3 regions of the Mesorhizobium sp. B2-3-6 genome follow, and region 1 is predicted to be linked to each of the others. Evidence: predicted binding sites of a transcription regulator. Region 1 holds the regulator's gene; each other region holds the start of a gene.

The links. The regulator LexA, encoded in region 1, represses DNA repair genes until DNA is damaged. The targets are predictions, from matches to a motif close to TGTTCNNNNTGTGTTCNG.
Region 2: the regulator LexA is predicted to act here: its motif matches at 1,547-1,564, upstream of FJ953_RS24970 (YifB family Mg chelatase-like AAA ATPase).
Region 3: the regulator LexA is predicted to act here: its motif matches at 1,645-1,662, upstream of FJ953_RS24340 (DNA recombination protein RmuC).

The regions. Positions count from the first base shown of each region.
Region 1 is NZ_VFVW01000008.1:164,872-169,021, reverse strand. Features, by position in the region: gene kynU (kynureninase) at 1-683, opposite strand, end outside; gene FJ953_RS22840 (TetR/AcrR family transcriptional regulator C-terminal domain-containing protein) at 680-1,357, opposite strand; gene lexA (transcriptional repressor LexA) at 1,810-2,553, shown strand; gene FJ953_RS22830 (ComEC/Rec2 family competence protein) at 2,547-4,150, opposite strand, start outside.
Region 2 is NZ_VFVW01000009.1:196,385-200,534, forward strand. Features, by position in the region: gene FJ953_RS24955 (glycosyltransferase) at 1-78, shown strand, start outside; gene FJ953_RS24960 (GtrA family protein) at 83-457, shown strand; gene gshB (glutathione synthase) at 531-1,472, shown strand; gene FJ953_RS24970 (YifB family Mg chelatase-like AAA ATPase) at 1,658-3,190, shown strand; gene FJ953_RS24975 (malate synthase G) at 3,246-4,150, opposite strand, start outside.
Region 3 is NZ_VFVW01000009.1:72,774-76,923, reverse strand. Features, by position in the region: gene FJ953_RS24355 (N-acetyltransferase) at 1-122, opposite strand, end outside; gene fmt (methionyl-tRNA formyltransferase) at 119-1,054, opposite strand; gene def (peptide deformylase) at 1,061-1,591, opposite strand; gene FJ953_RS24340 (DNA recombination protein RmuC) at 1,695-2,981, shown strand; gene FJ953_RS24335 (GFA family protein) at 3,001-3,405, opposite strand; gene FJ953_RS24330 (cation diffusion facilitator family transporter) at 3,529-4,150, opposite strand, start outside.

The DNA of each region.
Region 1 (4,150 bases):
AGATATTTGTAGGTGCAGCCGACGGCGAAATCGGCGTTCGAACGGTCGAGCTCGACCGGCAAGGCGCCGGCGGTATGGCAGAGATCCCAGACGATCAGCGCGCCGGCATCATGTGCCGTCCGCGTCAGCGCGGCCATGTCGCGCAACTGCCCGGATTTGTAGTTGACGTGGTTGACCAGGATGACCGCGACCCGCTCGTCGATCAGTTCTTCTATGGTCGGCGCATCGACACCCTCGAGCCGCAGCACCGTGCCCGGCCGCGTCGAGGCAACGCCTTCGGCCATATAGAGATCGGTCGGAAAGCTGTCCCCCTCGGCGACGATGACTGACCTGTCCGGCCGCATCCCGAGTGCCGCATGCAGCACCTTGTAGATGTTGATCGAGGTGGTATCGCAGACCACCGTCTGGCCGGCGGCGGCCCCGATCAGGCGCCCGAGTTGGTCGCCGAGTTCGACCGGCATGTCGAACCAGCCGGCGGTGTTCCAGGCGCGGATGAGATCCTGCGCCCACTCCTGCGTGGCGGCCTTCTGCAGCTCGCCGAACACGGCGGGCGAAGCGGCGCCCAGCGAATTGCCGTCGAGATAGATCACCCCCTGGGGCAAGGTGAAGCGGTCACGCATGGCACGCAGCGGATCCGCGGTGTCCATTGCCTCGATCGCTGCGAGATCGGGAATTTTGCTCATGGTCGCGATGTTCCTCGGTGAGAAGAGCGCCCTGGAAACGGGCCGGCTGTTTTGCCGCCCGGGCAAGGGCTGGCCGCATAGAGGCGCAAGAACAGGGTGAACGCCCGGTTCGATCTTTGCTCGATTTCCGCCCGAGGCAATTCCTCGAGCACCCCAACGATCCGGCGAACCTGGAGATCGCCGATCAAAAGACTGATGTAGATGTCGGCGGCTTCGGCAGGATCGTCACAGGCGATCAGGCCGGCCCGACTTGCGGTTCGAAGCAGGTCACCAACAAGCGGCATTATGGTATTGCGGCCGAATTGCGCGATCGATTGGCCAAGCGTGCCTGTATCGTTGACGTCGCCGGCCGCGGCGCGATTGAGCGCCACCGCCTTGTCGCCCGTCACGAGGGTCAGCAGGACTGGCCCGAGCAAGTTCAGGGTTTCGAGCGGATCGCGCGCCTGGTGAAGGGCGTCCTCCAGCAGCTTCCTTGCCTCTCCCGCATTGGCTTCGATCAAGGATCGAAACAGGGTCTGCTTGTTGCCGTACCAGTTGTAGAGGGTTTCGTTCGAGGCCAATGCCCGCTTGGCGATAGCAAGCAGGGAGGCGCTCTTGTAGCCGGCTTCCCGGAGCACCGCATAGGCGGCCTCCTCTATCCGTTCGCGTCGCGCGGCCTGCTTCGGCGTGGTCATTGGTGTTCCTCTTCGAAAACCGTACATTATTATACGGTTTCGTCAAGCGAACGAACGAACGCAGCCCGTCGCGACCAGTGGTGGTGTCTGGCCGTTTTCCGGCGGAAGTTGGCATTTTGGTTTCGTTTCGTTCACGAGCCGCAGGGGTTTCTAATCCGCCCAAACGCACCCCGCACCTGCCGGTCACCCAGCTTGCAGGCTTGTGCCAAGAGTGGGGACCGGTCGGGCCACAGGCCATTAACCAAAATAGTTTCAAAGGGCCCGGGAGCGCATTGACGACGGACCGCGCTGGCAGGATGCTGGCTGCGGGAGGGCATTTCGTTTCCGTCGCCTTAACAAATTCATTAAACTTTAAATGGTTGCGGAACACAACTGGAACAGATAGTGTTTGTTCTGGGTTTGTTTTCTGATTCTGGTTCCAGACCCTTCGTGCAATGCCTTTGGGGGCCGCCATGCTCACGCGCAAGCAACATGAACTCTTGATGTTCATCCATGAACGGCTGAAGGAAAGCGGCATTCCGCCGTCCTTCGACGAGATGAAGGAAGCGCTGGACCTCGCCTCCAAGTCGGGAATTCATCGGCTGATCACGGCGTTGGAGGAGCGCGGCTTCATTCGCCGCCTGCCCAACCGGGCGCGCGCGCTGGAGGTGCTGCGCCTGCCGGACTCGATCGCGCCGGGTCTTAACGCGGCAAAGAAGTTCTCCCCGAGCGTCATCCAGGGCAGCCTCGGACAGGGCAGCAGCCCTAGCCGGCAGATCAAGCCGGCGACGTCTTCGCGTCTGCCCGCTGCCGGCAATGACGACGATGCGGTTTCAGCGGTGTCGATCCCGGTCATGGGTCGCATCGCAGCGGGTGTGCCGATCGACGCCATCCAGCATCAGACGCATTCCATTTCAGTGCCGCCTGACATGATCATGGGCGGCGAACACTATGCGCTGGAGGTCAAGGGCGATTCGATGATCGAGGCCGGCATTTTCGACGGCGACACGGTCATCATCCGCAATGCCGACACCGCAAGTCCCGGCGAGATCATCGTGGCCCTGGTGGACGAGGAGGAAGCAACGCTGAAGCGCTTCCGCCGAAAGGGTGCTTCGATTGCGCTCGAGGCTGCCAATCCGGCCTATGAAACACGTATTTTCGGACCGGACAGGGTCAAGGTGCAAGGCAAGCTAGTCGGCCTGATCAGGCGCTACTGAGCGGGGTCGGCGGTGGGCTTTTCGGGTTTACGGTAAGGCGGCAGTCCCCTTGCCTCGCGTGAGAATTTCCGCTGTTCGTGCCAAGGCCGATATGGCCTGTCGACGGCAAAGCTGACCCGTGCCGGTGCCGTCGCCGATTGCTGGTCGAAGAAGACGGCGGCACTTCCCTTACGAGCGAGCTGCCGCTTGGTGATGACGAGAACCAGCGGATTGTGGCAGGGATCGTAGCCCGCGGGGTCGTTGATGACGATCAGATCCGCATAGGAGCAGGCCCTCCAGGCGTCCTTGCGATCCTCCACCTGCGCGATGATCGCCCCCGAGGGATGCCGGGCCATGCACAGGCCTGTGAAGCAATAGAAAGGCGCTCCCGCCGGAAGTTGCGCGGGATCGAAGATGTCGAACTGTCGGTCTCCGCTGTCGAACAGTTCCGGCGCAACGATGGTTTCGGACTTCAGCGCGCGTTTCCAATTATCGACGGTGAATTCGTTCGGGCGCGCCCGGTTGATCGCGAGCTCACCGCCGCCGATCGGCAGTGCCACCAGGCGGGCATCCTCCGAAATCAGCACGTCCGGCGTGCGCGTGTCCGAGACGGTCAACAGGCCGGCGAGCGCGAAGGGAAGTGCCGCCAGCCGCAGCCATGTCGTGGCCATCGTCGCGATGACCAGGGCGATCGCCACCAGAAGGACGGATTGCTGCGAAATCAACCCGACCGCGTCGACCGGCGAGCGTTGCGAGATCCATCCTGATATGGCGATCATCGCGGTCAGTCCCTTGCCCATCAGATAAAGGGATGGTCCATCGAACCCGAACGGCATCAGCAGCGCACTGGCAACCGCAAGGAACATCACGACCGAAACGATCGGCATGACGGCAAGATTGGCGAACAGGCTGAGCGGCGACACGCGCTGGAAATGCCAGATGGCGAAAAGCGCCGTGGCGCTTCCCGCGATAATCGAGGTCATCGCCAGCCCACCTGTCGCCAGCAGCAATTTTCGCGTCAGGAGGCCAGGCAAGGTCCGTTGCGGCGGCGGGGTCCGCGCTTTGTCGGCTTTGCGATCCGACCAGCCGGCATAGCCGCCGACCAGGGCCGCGGTGGCGGCGAACGACATCTGGAAGCTCGGCCCTACCACCTCGTGCGGCGACACCACGATGACGGCGATCGCCGAAATAGCCAGATTGCGCATGGTGAGTGCCGCCCGATCGCACAGAACGGCGATCAGCATCACCGCCAGCATGATGAAGCTGCGTTCGGCGGCGACAACGACGCCCGAAATGACGAGGTAGGCGGCGATCGAGAAAAGTGCCGCCGCGGCCGCGTATTTCTTGACCGGCCGGCGGGAGGAAAAATTCGGGAACAGCGCGAAGCCGCCACGCAGCAGACCCATGACCGTGCCGGCGACCAGCGCCATGTGCAGCCCGGAAATTGAGATGATGTGGTAGATGCCGGTGCGTCGCATCGCTTCATTGATCTCGTCGGGAATCCCGGCGCGCACACCCACGATCAGCGCCGCGGCGATCTCGCCCTCGGCACCGCCGATGCTGCCCCTGATATGGTCGGCAATGCTTTCGCGAGCACTCTCGATGGCGGCTGAAAGGG
Region 2 (4,150 bases), on a different contig from region 1:
CGCATAGAGCGGCGCGAGCGCGCCAGCGAGCCGACTGCCGCGAAGGCCGGCCCAGGCAAGACGCCTCGCGCCGCATGAAGCGGTGAGCCGTCTTATCCGCTTCCTCTTTGCCGGCGGCATCGGCTTCGTCGCCGACGCGGCCGCCCTCTGGCTGCTGCTTGCCGTCACGCCGCTCGGCCCTTTCAGCGCCCGCATGCTGTCCATCGGCTTTGCACTCTGCGTCACCTGGCAGATAAACCGGCATCTGACCTTCTCGCCGTCGAGCCGCGGCTTGGTGCGGGAAGGTGCCCGCTATGGCAGCATCGGCATAGCCACCAGCATCGCCAACTATCTGGTCTACTGCGCCATCCTTGTCGTCCTGCCGACAACCCCGCCATTGGCCGCCCTTGCTTTCGCTTCGCTGGCCGCCATGGCGCTGTCCTTTCTCGGCTATTCCAGGCTGGTCTTCGACCGCTAGAGGCGTGGCCCGATTGGCAGAAGGCGCCGGGACCCTTATATCGCTCTCTCATCGACCGTGCTGGGGACCTGCCATGAAGCTGAAAATCGCCGTCCAGATGGACCACATCTCCACCGTGTCGATCGCCGGAGACACTTCGTTCGCGCTGTCGCTGGAGGCGCAGCGGCGCGGCCATCAGCTCTACCACTACACGCCCGACCGGCTGTCGCTGCGCGACGGCAAGGTGTTCGCCCGCATCGAGGAGATGCAGGTACGCGACGAGAAGGGCAGCCACTATTCGCTGGGGGAGAAGGTGCGAACCGACCTGTCGGAGATGGACGTGATCCTGCTGAGACAGGATCCGCCCTTCGACATGAACTACATCACCACCACGCACATACTGGAGCGCATCCACCCCAGGACGCTGGTGGTCAACGACCCGGCCTGGGTGCGCAACAGCCCGGAAAAGATCTTCGTCACCGAGTTTTCCGACCTGATGCCGGAAACGCTGATCACCAAGGATCCCCAGGAGGTCGCCGCCTTCCGCAAGGAATTCGGCGACATCATCGTCAAGCCGCTCTACGGCAATGGCGGCGCGGGCATCTTCCACCTGCTGGAGGCCGACCGCAACCTCGCCTCGCTGCTCGAAATGTTCGGCCAGTTGTTCCGTGAGCCCTACATCGTGCAGCGCTACCTGAAGGACGTGCGCAAGGGCGACAAGCGCATCATCCTGATCGACGGCGAACCGGTCGGGGCCATCAACCGGGTGCCGGCCGAGCACGATTCCCGCTCCAACATGCATGTCGGCGGCCGCGCCGAGAAGACCGAGCTGACCGAGCGCGAGCGCGAGATCTGCGCCCGCATCGGGCCGGCACTGAGGGAACGCGGCTTCATCCTCGTCGGCATCGACGTCATCGGCGACTACATGACCGAGATCAACGTGACCTCGCCGACCGGCGTGCGCGAAGTCAAACGCTTCGGCGGCGCCGACATCGCCAGCCTGTTCTGGGACGCGGTGGAGGCCAAGCGGAAATAGCCGTTTTCATTTTGTATTAACCATGTTCCGTTTTTGCAACCGGAGACAATCGCGCCGCAACTCAAGCGATTGCGTGTTCCTGTAATGTTCTTGATTTAGCCGAGGAACTGTGATTGTCTCCGGCCCAGGCCCTTCGCGGCCTGATTGCAAAAGGCTTGGGGCAAGCCCAGATCCGGGGGCAAGACATGGTGGCGCGGGTTCGCACGGTTGCTTTCCAGGGCATCGAGGCCGTGCCGGTCGACGTGCAGGTGATGATCGCGCCCGGCAAGGTCAACATGCACATCGTTGGCCTGGCCGACAAAGCGGTGGCCGAAAGCCGCGAACGGGTGCAGGCGGCACTGCATGCTTCCGGCCTGTCGATGCCGTCCAAGAAGGTCACTGTCAACCTAGCGCCCGCCGACCTGCCCAAGGAGGGCAGCCACTACGATTTGCCGATCGCGCTCGGCCTGATGGCGGCGCTTGGCGCCATTCCGGGCGACATGCTGGCCGGCTATGTCGTGCTTGGCGAACTATCGCTCGACGGCACTATCGCCGCCGTCGCCGGCGCCTTGCCGGCCGCGATTGGGGCCAATTCTGAAGGCAAGGGCCTGATCTGCCTCTTCGCCTGCGGCCCGGAAGCCGCCTGGGCCGGCAAGGACTTTGACATACTCGCGCCGCGCAGCCTGATTGCCATCGCCAATCATTTCCGCGGCACGCAGGTGCTGTCCCGGCCGGAGGCCGGCATCCATGCCGCGGCGCGCGACCTGCCCGATCTTGCCGATATCAAGGGCCAGGAAACCGCCAAACGAGCGCTGGAGGTGGCGGCGGCCGGTGGGCACAACCTGCTGATGGTCGGCCCGCCCGGATCGGGAAAATCGATGCTGGCGCAGCGGCTGCCGTCGATCCTACCGCCGCTGGCGCCGAAGGAATTGCTCGAAGTGTCGATGATCGCCTCCGTCGCCGGCGAGCTCGGCGAAGGCAAGCTGACCGACCGGCGGCCGTTCCGCGCGCCGCACCATTCGGCCTCGATGGCGGCGATGGTCGGCGGCGGCATCCGGGCGCGGCCGGGCGAAGTGTCGCTTGCGCACCACGGCGTGCTGTTCCTCGACGAATTTCCCGAATTCACGCCGCAGACGCTCGACGCGTTGCGCCAGCCATTGGAGACCGGCGACTGCATGATCGCGCGGGCCAATCACCGCGTCACCTATCCGGCGCGCATCCAGCTTGTGGCGGCGATGAACCCGTGCCGCTGCGGCATGGCCGGCGAGCCCGGCTATCGCTGCCTGCGCGGCGAACGCTGCCGCACCGATTACCAGGCGCGCATCTCGGGACCGCTGCTCGACCGCATCGATCTCAGGATCGAGGTGCCGGCGGTCTCGGCCAGCGACCTGATCCGGCCCGACCGGGCGGAGAAGAGCGCCGACGTGGCGCTGCGCGTGGCGCGTGCCCGCACCCTCCAGCGCGAGCGCTTCGAACGGCTCGGCGTCACCAGCGCCACCACAAACGCGCATTGCGCGCCGGCGGTCATCGAGGAGATCGCCATGCCCGACGCATCGGGCCTGTCGCTGCTCAAGGACGCCAGCGAAAAGCTCGGCTTCTCGGCGCGGGCCTATCACCGCGTGCTGAAGGTCGCGAGAACACTGGCCGACCTCGACGCCAGCGAGACCGTCGGCCGCATTCACTTGGCCGAAGCGATCTCCTACCGGATGAGTTCGGAGCGGGTGGCACAGGCGGCGTAGCGCGCTCTCGCTCGAGAGGAGGGGAACGGAACGCCGGCGGCTCCAAATCTCCGGTTCAGGCCGCTCCCTTCGCCTTCAGTTCCAGCCTCCGCGCGTGCAGCACCGGCTCGGTGTAGCCGTTGGGCTGGATGCGGCCCTTGAAGACGAGGTCGCAGGCGGCCTGGAAGGCGACGGAGGCGTCGAAATCGGCGCCCATCGGCCGGTAGAGCGGGTCGCCTTGGTTCTGCTGGTCGACGATATCAGCCATGCGCTTCATCGTTTCCATCACCTGGTCGGCCGTGCAGACGCCATGATGCAGCCAGTTGGCGATGTGTTGCGAGGAGATGCGCAGCGTGGCGCGGTCCTCCATCAGGCCGACATCGTTGATATCTGGCACTTTCGAGCAGCCGACGCCCTGGTCGATCCAGCGCACGACATAGCCCAGAATGCCTTGCGCATTGTTGTCGAGCTCCGCCTGGATGTCGGCCGGCGACCAGTTGGGCCGCACCGCGACCGGCACCGACAGGATGTCGTCGAGCTTGGCCTTCGGCCGGCTCTTCAGCGCCGCCTGGACGGCGTGGACATCGACCTTGTGATAATGGGTGGCGTGCAGCGTCGCCGCGGTCGGCGAAGGCACCCATGCGGTGTTGGCGCCGGCCTTGGGGTGGGCGATCTTCTCGGTGAGCATCGCCGCCATCAAATCGGGCATCGCCCACATGCCCTTGCCGATCTGGGCATGGCCGGCAAGCCCGCATTCTAGCCCAATGTCGACATTCCAAGCCTCGTAGGCGGAAATCCAGGCGGCCTGCTTCATGTCGCCCTTGCGGATCATCGGGCCGGCTTCCATCGAGGTGTGGATCTCGTCGCCGGTGCGGTCGAGGAAGCCTGTGTTGATGAACACGACGCGCTCCCTGGCGGCGCGGATCGCCTCCTTGAGGTTGACGGTGGTGCGCCGCTCCTCGTCCATGATGCCCATCTTGA
Region 3 (4,150 bases), on a different contig from region 1:
CCGCCGGAAACCAGCGCGTCAACCAGTCCGGCCTCCGCCTGCTGGCCGAAAGCGTGTTCCTCGACGAGGCGGATGGCCTCGCGATCCCGCGGCGTCGCCGCGCGTATCGACATCATGCTCATGACAGTTTCATTCCTTTTTCGATCTTGGTCCCGCGCAGGAATTCTTGCGCGGCGGCGGGCCTTCCGCCAGCCCGTTGAACTTCGACCAGCCGGATCGCGCCCGCTCCGCAGGCGACCGTCAGGCGGTCGTCGAGAATTCCTCCCGGCTCGCCCACACCTTGCGCAAGCGTCGAGCGAAGCAGTTTCAGCCGTTCCACCCGGCCACCAATTTCAACCTCGCACCAGGCGCCGGGGAACGGCGACAGGCCGCGAATATTATTGTGAACTTCGGCCGCGGGTCGCGTCCAATCCACGTGCGTATCGGATTTATCGATCTTTTTGGCATAGGTCACCCCCTCAACCGCTTGGGCGGTGAACGCCAGGCTATTCCTTTCCAGCCGCGCCAGCGCTTCCACGATCAGTGAGGCGCTGACGCTCATCAATCGATCATGCAGATCGCCGGCGGTCATATCGGGTTCGATGACGCATTTTTCAACCAGCCCCACCGGGCCGGTGTCGAGGCCTTCTTCCATGCGCATGACCATCATGCCGGTTTCGCTGTCGCCCGCCATGATCGCCCGTTGGATGGGCGCCGCACCGCGCCACCGCGGCAACAGCGAGGCATGGCCGTTGATGCAGCCCAGTCGCGGCGCCTCAAGAACCGCCCTGGGCAGCAGCAGGCCATAAGCCACGATCACGCCGATATCGGCTTGCAGCGCGCGAAAAGCTGCCTGTTCGGCCTCGCCCTTGAGCGACGTCGGCGTGCGCGTCTCGATGCCCAGCCGTTCCGCCTCGCGCTGTACCGGCGACGGCGTCAGCTCAAGGCCGCGCCGGCCGGCGGCTCGCGGCGGCTGCGTGTAGACGGCCGCGACCTCATGTCCGGCATCGGCAATCGCGCGCAATGTCGGCACCGAAAACTCCGGCGTCCCCATGAAAATGACGCGAAGGGGCATTGTCCCCTATCCCACCAGCTTGCCCGGAGCCTTGTCCTTGGCCAGCTTCTTGAACTTCTTCACCACCATGTCGCGCTTCAGCTTCGAAATGTGGTCGATGAACAGCACGCCGTTGAGATGGTCGATCTCATGCTGCAGGCAGGTTGCCATCAGCCCCTCGGCCTCCATTTCCTGCAGCTTGCCATCGCGGTCGAGATACTTGACCCGCACGGAAGCCGGGCGTTCGACCTCGGCATAATAGTCGGGAATCGACAGGCAACCTTCCTCGTAGACGGAGCGCTGGTCGGCGCTTTCCAGGATTTCGGGATTGATGAAGACATGCGGCGCCGGCGTCTCGTCCTCCTTGGCGAGGTCGATCACCAGCATGCGCAGCGGCTCGCCGATCTGGATCGCGGCCAGCCCGATGCCGGGCGCGTCATACATGGTCGCCAGCATGTCGTCGGCCAGTTTGCGCAAGGGCGCGTCGACGCGCTCCACCGGCTTGGAAACCTGGCGCAGGATGGGGTCGGGAAGAATGATGAGCGGCTTGATCGGCATGGCGTCTCACCTAAGACCTTGAATAAAGGGCGTCAACCGGTACGCCGGGGGATCGTTCACGTTTTGATCTGTGCTGGCCGGCCGAATCGTCTATGCTGGGTGCATGAACGACCTGACATCCATCCTTTCGGAACCTGTCGCCCGGCTTGGCGCGACCACGATCACGCTCGGCCATGCGCTGGCGTTCGGGGCATTTGTGTTTCTTGGCCTGTTCGTGGCGCTTGTCGTCGCGCTGTGGCGCTCGGCCAAGGCGCGCGCCGTGGCCGCTGCCGAAGCCGCCGACCATGCCCGCGACGCCGAGGCGCGGATGGCCGGCATATTGCAAAGCCAAGCCGAGATGCAGGGCCGCATGGGCGCCATCGCGGAAGTCTTCGGCGCGCGGCAGGCGGAACTGACGCAATCGATCGGCCAGCGCCTCGATGCCATGACCGGCCGCCTCGGCCAGACCATGACCGAGCAAACCAAATCCACTCATGAGAGCCTGGCCAAATTGCAGGAGCGGCTGGCCGTCATCGACACCGCGCAAGGCAACATCCAGTCGCTCGCCGGCCAGGTCGTGCAATTGCAGGCGATCCTCTCCAACAAGCAGACGCGCGGCGCCTTCGGCCAGTCGCGCATGGAAGCGATCGTCGCCGACGGTCTGCCGCACGGCGCCTACGAGTTCCAGGCGACCTTGTCCAACGGCAGCCGTCCCGATTGCCTGGTGAAGATGCCCAACGGCGCGCCGGCGCTTGCCGTCGACGCCAAGTTTCCGCTGGAAGCCTGGAACGCCATCCGCGCCGCCGAAGGCGCCGAACAGCAGAAGGTCGCGTCGCAGGCCTTCCGCCGCGACATCGAGGTGCATGTCCGCGATATCGCGGATAAATATCTGATCCAGGGCGAGACGCAGGATACCGCCTTCATGTTCGTGCCGTCGGAATCGGTGTTTGCCGAGATCCACGAAAATTTCGAGGCGGTGGTGCAGAAGGCGCACCGCGCCCGCGTCGTCATCGTCTCGCCGTCGCTCCTGATGCTGTCGATCCAGGTCATCCAGGCGATCCTGAAGGATGCCCGTATGCGCGAGCAGGCACACCTGATCCAGGGCGAGGTGATCCGGCTGATGGAGGATGTTTCGCGCGTCGACGAGCGGGTGCGCAAATTGCAGGGCCATTTTGCCCAGTCGGCCAAGGATATAGACGACATCCTCGTCTCGACGTCGAAGGTGACCAAACGCGGCCAGAAGATCGAAGCTCTGGAGTTTGGGGCGCAGCCCGGAGGCGATGCCGACCCTGACATGGCGTCACCAGCCCCTGCGAAGCCGGAACCCGGCCCGCGCGTTGTCGATTCCCCACGCGTTGCCGATTCAAAGACCGGCCAGCTCAGGCTGAGGGTCGTCGAAGGCGACGAATGAGGCGCCGCACCGGACGGCGCTACTGCTCCTCCACTGTGGTCATGCCGTGAAATTCAGGTAGCCAGTGAAGCGCCGAGCGGTGCCATTTTTGCAGTGTCGGAATCAAATCCTGGCGTTGCCGCGCGGTTCCCACTCGAATGCCGTAGACCTTTGGGCCATCTCCGACCGACGTGGCGTAAAGGTGCGAACCGCAGTCGGCGCAAAAGGCCTGGACGCGCTTGGCGCCGCTTGCCACGGTCTTGATGTAGACCTTCGGTGTACCCTTTGTGATCCGGTAGTGATCTTCAGGCGCCGGAACGGTGACGCGAAAGGCCGTACCGGTCAACTGTTGGCAATCGGTACAATGGCAGATCGAGGTCTTTTCCGGTTCGACCTCCGCCTCATAGGTGATGGCACCACAATGACAGCCGCCGTCGATCTTCATAATCAGTCCTCCAAAACTCGATCGGCTGATTTTAGCGGCGCAGCGTCGCAAGGCAACGACGCGACGCTGGTCCAAGACATAATCCCGAGGAGTGGAATGTGGTTTCGAGACCTGCTCAAAACTCTACTCGGATGCCGATTCGATCAGCTTGCGCCGCTGTTCCCAGGTGCCTGTCGTCTGCGGCTTGACGAACAGCCGGGTGATCTCGGGCATTTCCTTCCTTAGCCGCGCTTCGAGGCGCTCGACGCAGGCTTCGATTTCCGGCGCGGACAGATGGTCCTCGAATTCGATGCTCAGGCCGGCAACGATTTCTTCCGGCCCCAGGTGGACCGTCAGGACGCCGTTCGCCCGCTGCACCGCCGGATCCTGCTGCGCGATCGCCAGCACTTCTTTCTGCACCGCGGGCGAAGCAGGCTCGCCGATGAGCAGCCCCTTGCTCTCGCGCGCCAGGAAGGCCGCGGTCGCACCCAGGATCAGCGCAATGCCGATCGAGGCGGCGCCGTCCAGTTCCGGCATCTCGAAAATCTCCGCCGCCAATATGCCGGCAAAGGCGACGATCAGGCCGAGAAGCGCGGCACTGTCCTCGAACAGCACTGTGTAGACGCTTGGATCCTTGCTCGATTGCACGGCCTGCAGCCAGCCCTGCTGGCCCTTCTGCCGGCGGAATTCCCTCAGCGCCACCAGCCATGAGCTGCCCTCGAACAGAAACGACAGGCCGAGCACGATGTAATTGACCCTGACATTG